2 regions of the Nocardia sp. CA-107356 genome follow, and region 1 is predicted to be linked to the other one. Evidence: riboswitches for the same ligand, from Rfam matches in the RefSeq annotation. Region 1 holds a riboswitch; the other holds the start of a gene.
The links. A riboswitch is a leader RNA that binds a small molecule or an ion and turns the genes downstream of it on or off. The one in region 1 is predicted to bind S-adenosylmethionine.

Region 1 (4,118 bases):
GCCCATGACCTACCAGCCCTTCCAATGCGGGCCCTCGTCGTCCGGGTCCTCGTCCAGCCGGCGCGGGAACTCCACCTGCGGCTCCGGTTCGGGCTCCGGCGGAGGCGGCGGCAGGATATTTCCCTCGGGCCGCGCGATCGGCGGCAGTTCGCCGAACGGATCCTCGGGCAGGCCGACCTCGGATACCGCCGCCAGCACCGGCGCCAGCCGCGCGTCGAGCTGCTCCTTGGCAGACCGGGCCGCGGCCTGCGCCGCCTCGGTCATCGCCGCGCCCAGCCGTTGCGGATTCGAGCGCTTGAATGCCTCCGGCGCCACCCACACATCCAGCGGGATACCCGCCGAATTCGCGGTCACCCGAACCAGCTGATCCCGCGACCAGCCCTGCACGGTCAGATTGGCCAGCTCCGATTTGGCCGCGCCGATCTCCTGTAGCTGCCGCTCGTACACATCGGTCATATGGTCGACTTGGCCGCGCATCCCGTCCGTCCAGGACTGGAGCGCATCCCGCTCTGCCGAATTCATTCAGCCGCCTTTCCGTTCCCCCGCCCCGGCCGGACGAGTGCCATCACCTTCCTAGACGCAGTGGGCGGGGCGCAGGTTCCATCGGAGGCGCGAATTGCGCGGCGAAATTCTCAGAGCGAGATCGGCATGGCCTAGCCGATCGAGCAGGGCGCGGCGCCGCCCGTCGGGTCGAGGCTGGTGAAGGGGCGGGTCTCGGGGGTCGGATTCCACAGGCCGTCGGTGCTGGCGTAGTTCCAGTTCGCACCCGTGGCGACGAGTGTCGCGATGGCCTCGACCAGGCGGTCCACATCGGCGGAGCTGGTGCCGAGGCCGATGCTGGCACGCAGAGCGCCGCCGAGCCCGAGGCGGTCGAGCAAGGGATGGGCGCAAAAACGGCCGTCTCGGATGCCGATGCCGTATTCGGCGGAGAGGTAGGCCGCGACCTGGCCGGGGACGAATCCGTCCAGGGTGAAGGCAACGATGCCGACGGTGTCCGGGCTGTCGTCCCAGATGCGCAACAGGTTGACGCCGGGAATGGCGGACAGGCCGGTGCGCAGACGATCGGCGAGCAGGCGTTCGTGGGTGGCGAGGGTTTCGGGATCGATCGCACAGAGCGCGTCACACGCGGCAGCGAGCGCGGCCGCACCCAGCACATTCGGCGAACCGGCCTCATGACGTTGCGGAGCGGGCGCCCATTCCGCGCGGGTGGTGCTGACCTCGCGGACCGCGCCGCCGCCCGCCAGATACGGTTCGGCGGCATCGAGCCAATCCCGACGTCCGACGAGCACTCCCGCACCGAACGGTGCGTAGAGTTTGTGGCCGGAAAAGGCGAGATAGTCGATGCCGATGTCGCGCAAGCTGATTCGACGATGCGGCGCCAACTGGGCGGCATCGACCAGGATGCGGGCGCCGCACTGATGGGCGATGGTGGCCAGCCGCTCCAGCGGCAGCACCTCACCGGTCACATTGGAGGCGCCGGTGACCGCGAGCAGCGCGGCAGGCTTACTGCACAGTTCGGCGATCAGCTGACGGATGGTCTCCTCGACGGTCGCGGCGGCCTTGACGACGCGTCGGCCGTGCCGAGTCCAGGGCAGGAAGTTCGCGTGATGTTCGATATCCAGCACCACGGTGTCGCCGGGGACGCAGGCGGCGAGCAGGTTGAGCGAATCGGTGGTGTTGCGGGTGAAGACCACCACCTGATCGTCGGCGGCATCGAGGAACCGGGTGACGGAACCGCGGGCCGCCTCGTAGCACTCGGTGGAGATCCGCGAGGCGTAACCCGCGCCGCGGTGCACGCTCGCATAGAACGGCAGCAACTGTTGCACCCGCTCGGTGACCTGCGCCAATGCCGGTGCGCTCGCGGCGTAGTCGAAGTTCGCGTAGGTGGCCGTCCCGCCCTGGACCAACGGCACCTGCAGGTCGTCGCCGGAGACCCGGGCGAAGGCGGAACAGGGCTGGTCAACAACAGCAGTCATCACAAAATCCCATCGGCTGTGGGACCCGTAACCAGGTGATTATCCGAGTCCGCGCTTGCCGCACCCGGTTGGGCTGCGGCCCGGTCGTCACCCGGAGCACCCCACCGCGGAGGAGGGTTGCCGACCAGCTAGCCGGGGCTTGACGCTGGTACTCATAACCTGAACCGAGACTGACAGATATCTCGCCGCTGTGTCAACCGTTGTTTCCGGCCGGCACTCCCGTGCATATACATGCACTCAAATAAATAACCTTGCAAAGCCGGGCGATCTGCGGTCTCATCGAGAGGTGACCGCTTCCCTGCTGCTCAGCTTTGTCGGCCTGTGCATTCTACTGTCGATCACGCCCGGCCCGGACTCTTTCCTGGTGCTGCGATTCTCGATCGTGGACGCGCGACCCGGCATCGCCGCGGCGATCGGCTCGGCACTGGGCGGCATCGTCTGGGCGGTGGTGGTCGCGGCCGGGGTCGCCGCACTGCTGGAGCAGTCCGCGACGGCCTACCGGACACTGAAGGTCATCGGTGGAATCTATTTGGTGTACTTGGGAATTCGGGCGCTGATCGATCACCGCAAGCAGCGCGGGGCCGGTACCGCGCAGACGTCCGGGCAGCCGAGCGCGGGTGAGGTGACATCGATTCGCTCGGCATTCGCCGCGGGCGTGGTTTCGTGCATGTTCAACCCGAAGGTCGGACTGTTCTACCTGGCGGTGCTGCCGCAATTCCTCACCGATGTCACCTTCGTGAACACCCTGGCGCTCGGCGCCATCGAATGCACCATTGCCGCCGTGGAGATGATCCTGCTCGCCCTGCTGGCTGCGCGGGCAGTCGCCATGCTGCGCCGCCCGCGGGTCCGCGATCGGCTCGAGCAGATCAGCGCGGCCATCCTCGCGGCACTCGGCATCGGCACCGCCGCCTCGGCCGCGTAATCCGTTGCGCGCCTTGCCGACAGCCACTTCCAGCGGCCGTCGGCAAGGCGCACCGCGTCCCTATTTCGGCTGCATCTCCTTGCGCCACAGCAGCACTGACGCGACCAGCGAAACCACGGCGGCGGCGGTGATCCACCAGAATGCTTGCCGGAACCCGGCATCCACCGGCAATCCGGCGGCGGCCGCGCGATACAGCACCACCGCCAGCAACGCCGCCCCGATCGACCCGCCGACCCGCTGCAGAATATTGACGAACGACGCCGCATCCGGCATCTGCTCGGGCCGGACCGCGGCATAGGCCGCAGCCACGATGGGCATCCCGGTCAATCCGGTCGCCATGCCGCGAATCAGCAAAAGTGCCTGTATGACAACAGGATTCATCGACGCATCACCGAGCGCGAACGGCACCGTGACCGCGACCGTCACCGCACTGCCCACCACCGCGACAACACCCCCGCCGTACCGATCGGTCAACCGGCCGCCGATGGGCATCGCGATAATGCCGCCGAGTCCGAACGACATGAGCAGCAACCCCGTCGCTACCAGCCCATCGCCGTGTAAGACCTGAAAGTACAACGGCAGCACCAACATTGCCCCGAACATCGAGGCGCCGGCGAAGAAGTTCGCCACATTCGCGGTCGCGAACACCGGATGCCGGAACAAGCCGACATCGAGCAGACTCGCGCCGCGCCCGCGCACCGACCGCGCCACGAACAGGCCGAGTGCCAGCGCACCGACCACCACCGACACCCATACCGTCGGCGCGGAAACGCTACCGCGACTGCCGAATTCGCCCAGCCCGTAGACCAGCGCCGACAAACCGACCGCGATCAGCGCGAATCCGCTGGCGTCGAATCGACCCCCGGTATCGGTCGTCTCGCTGCGCGGCAATACCCGGCGCGCCAGTACGAACGCCACCAGTCCGAACGGGATATTGATCAGGAACAGCCACTCCCAGTCCAGATTCGCAAGCATGACGCCGCCGATCGTCGGGCCGATCGCGGGCGCGGCGACCACCGCGATCCCGACCACGCTCATCACCCGACCCAGCCGATGCGGACCCGCGATCTGACCGATCAACGTCTGCCCCGCGGGCACCAGCAAGCCCGCGGCAAGCCCCTGCGCGATCCGTAACCCGATGAGCCAACCGATATTCGGCGCAAGCGCACACAACCCCGAGGTGACGGTGAACCCGGTGAGCGCGCTCAACCAGACCCGAT
Region 2 (4,118 bases), 1.8 Mb from region 1:
AGTGCGACACCGACGATGAGCAGCCCGAGGGTGCTCCCGGCCAGCCAGCCGTCCTCGGCGGCCCGGCTGAATCCGTACACGATGGCGATCAGACCGAGCGTCACGGTGACCGCACCCGGTACGTCATAGCCGCCGGTGCGCGGTATCGGCACATCCTTCACAACGAACGCCAGCGCGCCGAGCAGCGCGAGCAACGCGATCGGGGTGTTCACCAGCAGGCACCACCGCCAGGAGGCGTACTCGGTCAGCGCGCCACCCGCGATCAGGCCGAGCGCGGCACCACCCGCGGAAATTCCGGCGAAGACACCGAAAGCGGTCGCGCGCTCCTTCGCCTCGGTGAAGGTCACCGAGAGCAACGACAGCGCCGCCGGTGCCAGCAATGCCGCGAACGCGCCCTGCAGCGCACGCCCGGCAAACAACTCGGCGCCGTTCTGCGCCAGACCGGCCACCGCGGATGCCCCGGCGAAGCCGACCAGGCCGACGATGAAGATTCGCCGCCGCCCCATGTAGTCGGCCAGCCGTCCGCCGAGCAGCAGCAGACCGCCGAAGATCAGCGTGTACGCGGTGAGCATCCACTGCCTGTTGCCGTCACTGATGTCCAGATCCCGCTGGGCGAAGGGCAGTGAGATGGTCACGATGGTGGCGTCGAGAACCACCATGAGCTGGGCCAATGCAATCACCCCCAGGGCCAGCCACCGCGTCGAGCTGGTTTGTCTTTCCGGAACTTCCACCGCTATCGCAGTCTCGCTCACTGTGTTCTCCTAGCCGTCCGAAGTAGTGCTGCCATCCTGTCATCGAAGGACATTTGTCGTCAAGAGAAAAATGTCGCACTCGGACATTTGACCGTTAAGGACACGAAATGTCCCGATTGCGATAGCATGGGGACATGCTCGAGTCATCGACGCCGATCGGCGCGAGCGCCGCAGCCGACGACGCTGTGCGCGCCCCAGCAAACCCAGGGCCCGGTACGTCCGGCGCCGGCGCGAGCGCGGGATTGCGCGAACGCAAGAAGCAGCAGACCAGGTTGCGCATCATCGAGGTGGCGTTGGACCTGTGCGACGCACAGGGATTCGACGCGACGACGGTCGAGCAAATCGCGAACGGCGCGGACGTGTCACCGCGCACCATCAACCGGTACTTCGACAGCAAAGAAGACATCGTCCTCGGGCCGGTCAAGGATTTCGGCCTCGCCATCGCCGAATGCCTGCGCGGACTTCCGGTCACCGGCAATGAACTGCAATCGCTGCGCGAGGCGTTCCTGCAGGTCGTCGACAGGGCCGCGGAGAGCGTCGACGGACCGATCTCGTTCCAGCGCTTCCAGCAGATGCAGCGGATCCTGCGTAGCAGTCCGACGGTCAGCGCGCAGAGCATGGAACTGGCCGACGATAAGCACGCCGCGATCGCCGACGCGATCGCCGAGCGACTCGGTACCCAGCCCGGTGCGCTGCCGGTGCGACTGGTGGTCGGCGCATGGCAGCTGATCGGTCATCTCAGCATGGAATGTGCGCACTCGATCTTCGATGGCGCGGATACCTCGGCCGCCGCTGCCGAGGCCCGCACTGCGTTCACCACATCGTTCGACGAATTCATACGGGTGTGCACCGGGTGCATCGACACCGGTCAGGCGGAGAACCGGTAACGGATTTCGGCCACTCACCGCCCGCCGGTTACCATGTCGGTCAGGTCATGAGTGCCAGCGCGAAGCCCCGGCTTGCTGGACGGCAACCCTCCAGCAGCGGTGGGGTGCTCCGGGTGATGACCGGGCTCTCGAAAGTCGAGAGCAAGCGCGCACTTCAGGAGGTTCCCCCCATGTGTTGTTGTCCGTCACCCGCACCCCGATAAAACCTGCTGGCGAACAACCCTTTTGGAGCAAGACATGAGTGACCCCATCGCGTCCGTGGCCGATAACGACGCCGCCGGGATCGATCCGGCGCAGTGGTCCTTCGAGACCAAGCAGATCCACGCGGGCCAGACCCCCGACGAGATCACCGGCGCACGCGCACTCCCGATCTACCAGACCACCTCGTACGCCTTCCGTGACACCGATCACGCGGCCGCGCTGTTCGGGCTGGCCGAACCGGGCAATATCTACACCCGGATCATGAACCCGACCCAAGACGTGGTCGAGCAGCGCATCGCCGCCCTGGAGGGCGGTGTGGCCGCACTGCTGCTGGCCTCCGGTCAGGCCGCGGAGACCTACGCGATCCTCAATCTCGCCGCGGCTGGCGATCACATCGTCTCCAGCCCGCACCTCTACGGCGGCACCTACAACCTGTTCCACTACTCGCTGCCCAAACTCGGCATCGAGGTGTCCTTCGTCGAGGATCCGGACGATCTCGAGCAGTGGCGCGCCGCGATCCGGCCGAATACCAAGGCCTTCTACGGCGAGACCATCGCCAACCCGAGCAGCGCGATCTTCGATATCCGCGGCATTTCCGCGATCGCGCACGCGGCGGGCCTGCCGCTGATCGTCGACAATACGGTCGCGACCCCGTATCTGATCCAGCCGCTGGCCCACGGCGCGGACATCGTCGTGCATTCGGCGACCAAGTACCTGGGCGGGCACGGTTCGGCGGTCGCTGGCGTGATCGTCGACGGCGGCGCCTTCGACTGGACCGTGCGCGACGCGCAGGGCGAATCCCGCTTCCCGGGCTTCACCACCCCGGACCCGAGCTACCACGGCGCGGTCTTCGCCGATCTCGGTGCTCCGGCCTACGCACTCAAGGCGCGGGTGCAACTGCTGCGTGATCTGGGCGCGGCGGTGTCGCCGTTCAACGCGTTCCTGATCAGTCAGGGCATCGAGACGCTGAGTCTGCGGCTCGAGCGCCATGTCGCCAACGCACAGGCGGTGGCCGAATTCCTGAGCGCGCATCCGGCCGTGGAATCGGTGTTCTATGCGGGACTGCCGTCCTCACCGTGGCACGAACGCGCCGCCGAGCTGGCACCGAAGGGCGCGGGCGCGATCGTCGCGTTCGAACTGCGCGGCGGCGTCGATGCGGGCAAGAAGTTCGTGGACGCGTTAGCCCTGCACAGCCATGTCGCTAACATCGGGGATGTGCGTTCTCTCGTAATCCACCCGGCGTCGACGACGCACTCGCAGTTGACGGCCGAGGAGCAACTGGCCTCCGGCGTCACCCCGGGGCTGGTCCGGCTCGCGGTCGGTATCGAGGGGATCGACGACATCCTGGCCGATTTACGAGCCGGCTTCGCGGCGGCGACATCGTGAGCGAGCGATCCACCGACACAGCACCCTCGGTCACGACGGAACTGAGCGCTAGCGAGTCGGAGTCGTGACCTCGAGCGCCGAACCGAGTACCGCCCGTTCGTCCGCGGTGGCCCTGCCACCGCCGGACGGGCGGCTCGGCATCATCGACATCGGAGATGTGCGGCTGGAGAACGGCGCGGTCATCCCGGACGTCCATCTGGGTGTGCAGCGCTGGGGCGAGCTCTCCCCCACGCTGGACAATGTGGTGCTCGTCCAGCACGCGCTGACCGGCGACTCGCACGTCGTCGGGGTGCCCGACGATATCCACCCGCTGCCCGGCTGGTGGGACGGCATGGTCGGTCCCGGTGCGCCGGTGGATACCGACGAATGGTGCGTCATCGCGACGAACGTGCTCGGCGGCTGCAAGGGCAGCACCGGCCCCTCCTCGCTGGCACCAGACGGAAAGCCTTGGGGCGCAAGGTTTCCCGAGATCTCCATTCGGGATCAGGTGACCGCGGAAGCGGCGTTGCTCGATCGGCTCGCAATCGAGCGCCTTGCCGCCGTCGTCGGCGGTTCGATGGGCGGTATGCGCGTGCTCGAGTGGATGGTCGGCGCTCCGGACCGGGTCCGATCCGCATTGGTGCTGGCCGTCGGCGCGCGCGCCACCGCCGACCAGATCGGTACGCAGACAACGCAAATCGCCGCCATCAAAGCCGATCCCGACTGGCAGGGCGGCGATTACCACGACACCGACCGCGCCCCCATGACCGGTATGGGTATCGCGCGGCGCATCGCGCACCTGACCTACCGGACCGAGGGCGAACTCGATCACCGCTTCGAGAACGGCGCGCAGGGCGACGAGGATCCGTGGAACGGCGGCCGCTACGCGGTGCAGAGCTATCTGGACCACCAG

Region 2: it holds a riboswitch for S-adenosylmethionine, as region 1 does, so the genes downstream of both, ACQP1G_RS40915 (bifunctional o-acetylhomoserine/o-acetylserine sulfhydrylase) here and ACQP1G_RS02455 (aminotransferase class V-fold PLP-dependent enzyme) in region 1, are expected to answer to the same signal.

The regions. Positions count from the first base shown of each region.
Region 1 covers NZ_CP191992.1:543,201-547,318, reverse strand. Annotated here, with positions in the region: gene ACQP1G_RS02465 (hypothetical protein) at 1-6, opposite strand, end outside; gene ACQP1G_RS02460 (YbaB/EbfC family nucleoid-associated protein) at 10-522, opposite strand; gene ACQP1G_RS02455 (aminotransferase class V-fold PLP-dependent enzyme) at 654-1,976, opposite strand; SAM riboswitch class IV at 2,023-2,136, opposite strand; gene ACQP1G_RS02450 (LysE family translocator) at 2,263-2,898, shown strand; gene ACQP1G_RS02445 (MDR family MFS transporter) at 2,959-4,118, opposite strand, start outside.
Region 2 covers NZ_CP191992.1:9,035,797-9,039,914, forward strand. Annotated here, with positions in the region: gene ACQP1G_RS40905 (MFS transporter) at 1-752, opposite strand, end outside; gene ACQP1G_RS40910 (TetR family transcriptional regulator) at 887-1,639, shown strand; SAM riboswitch class IV at 1,683-1,793, shown strand; gene ACQP1G_RS40915 (bifunctional o-acetylhomoserine/o-acetylserine sulfhydrylase) at 1,877-3,226, shown strand; gene metX (homoserine O-acetyltransferase MetX) at 3,333-4,118, shown strand, end outside.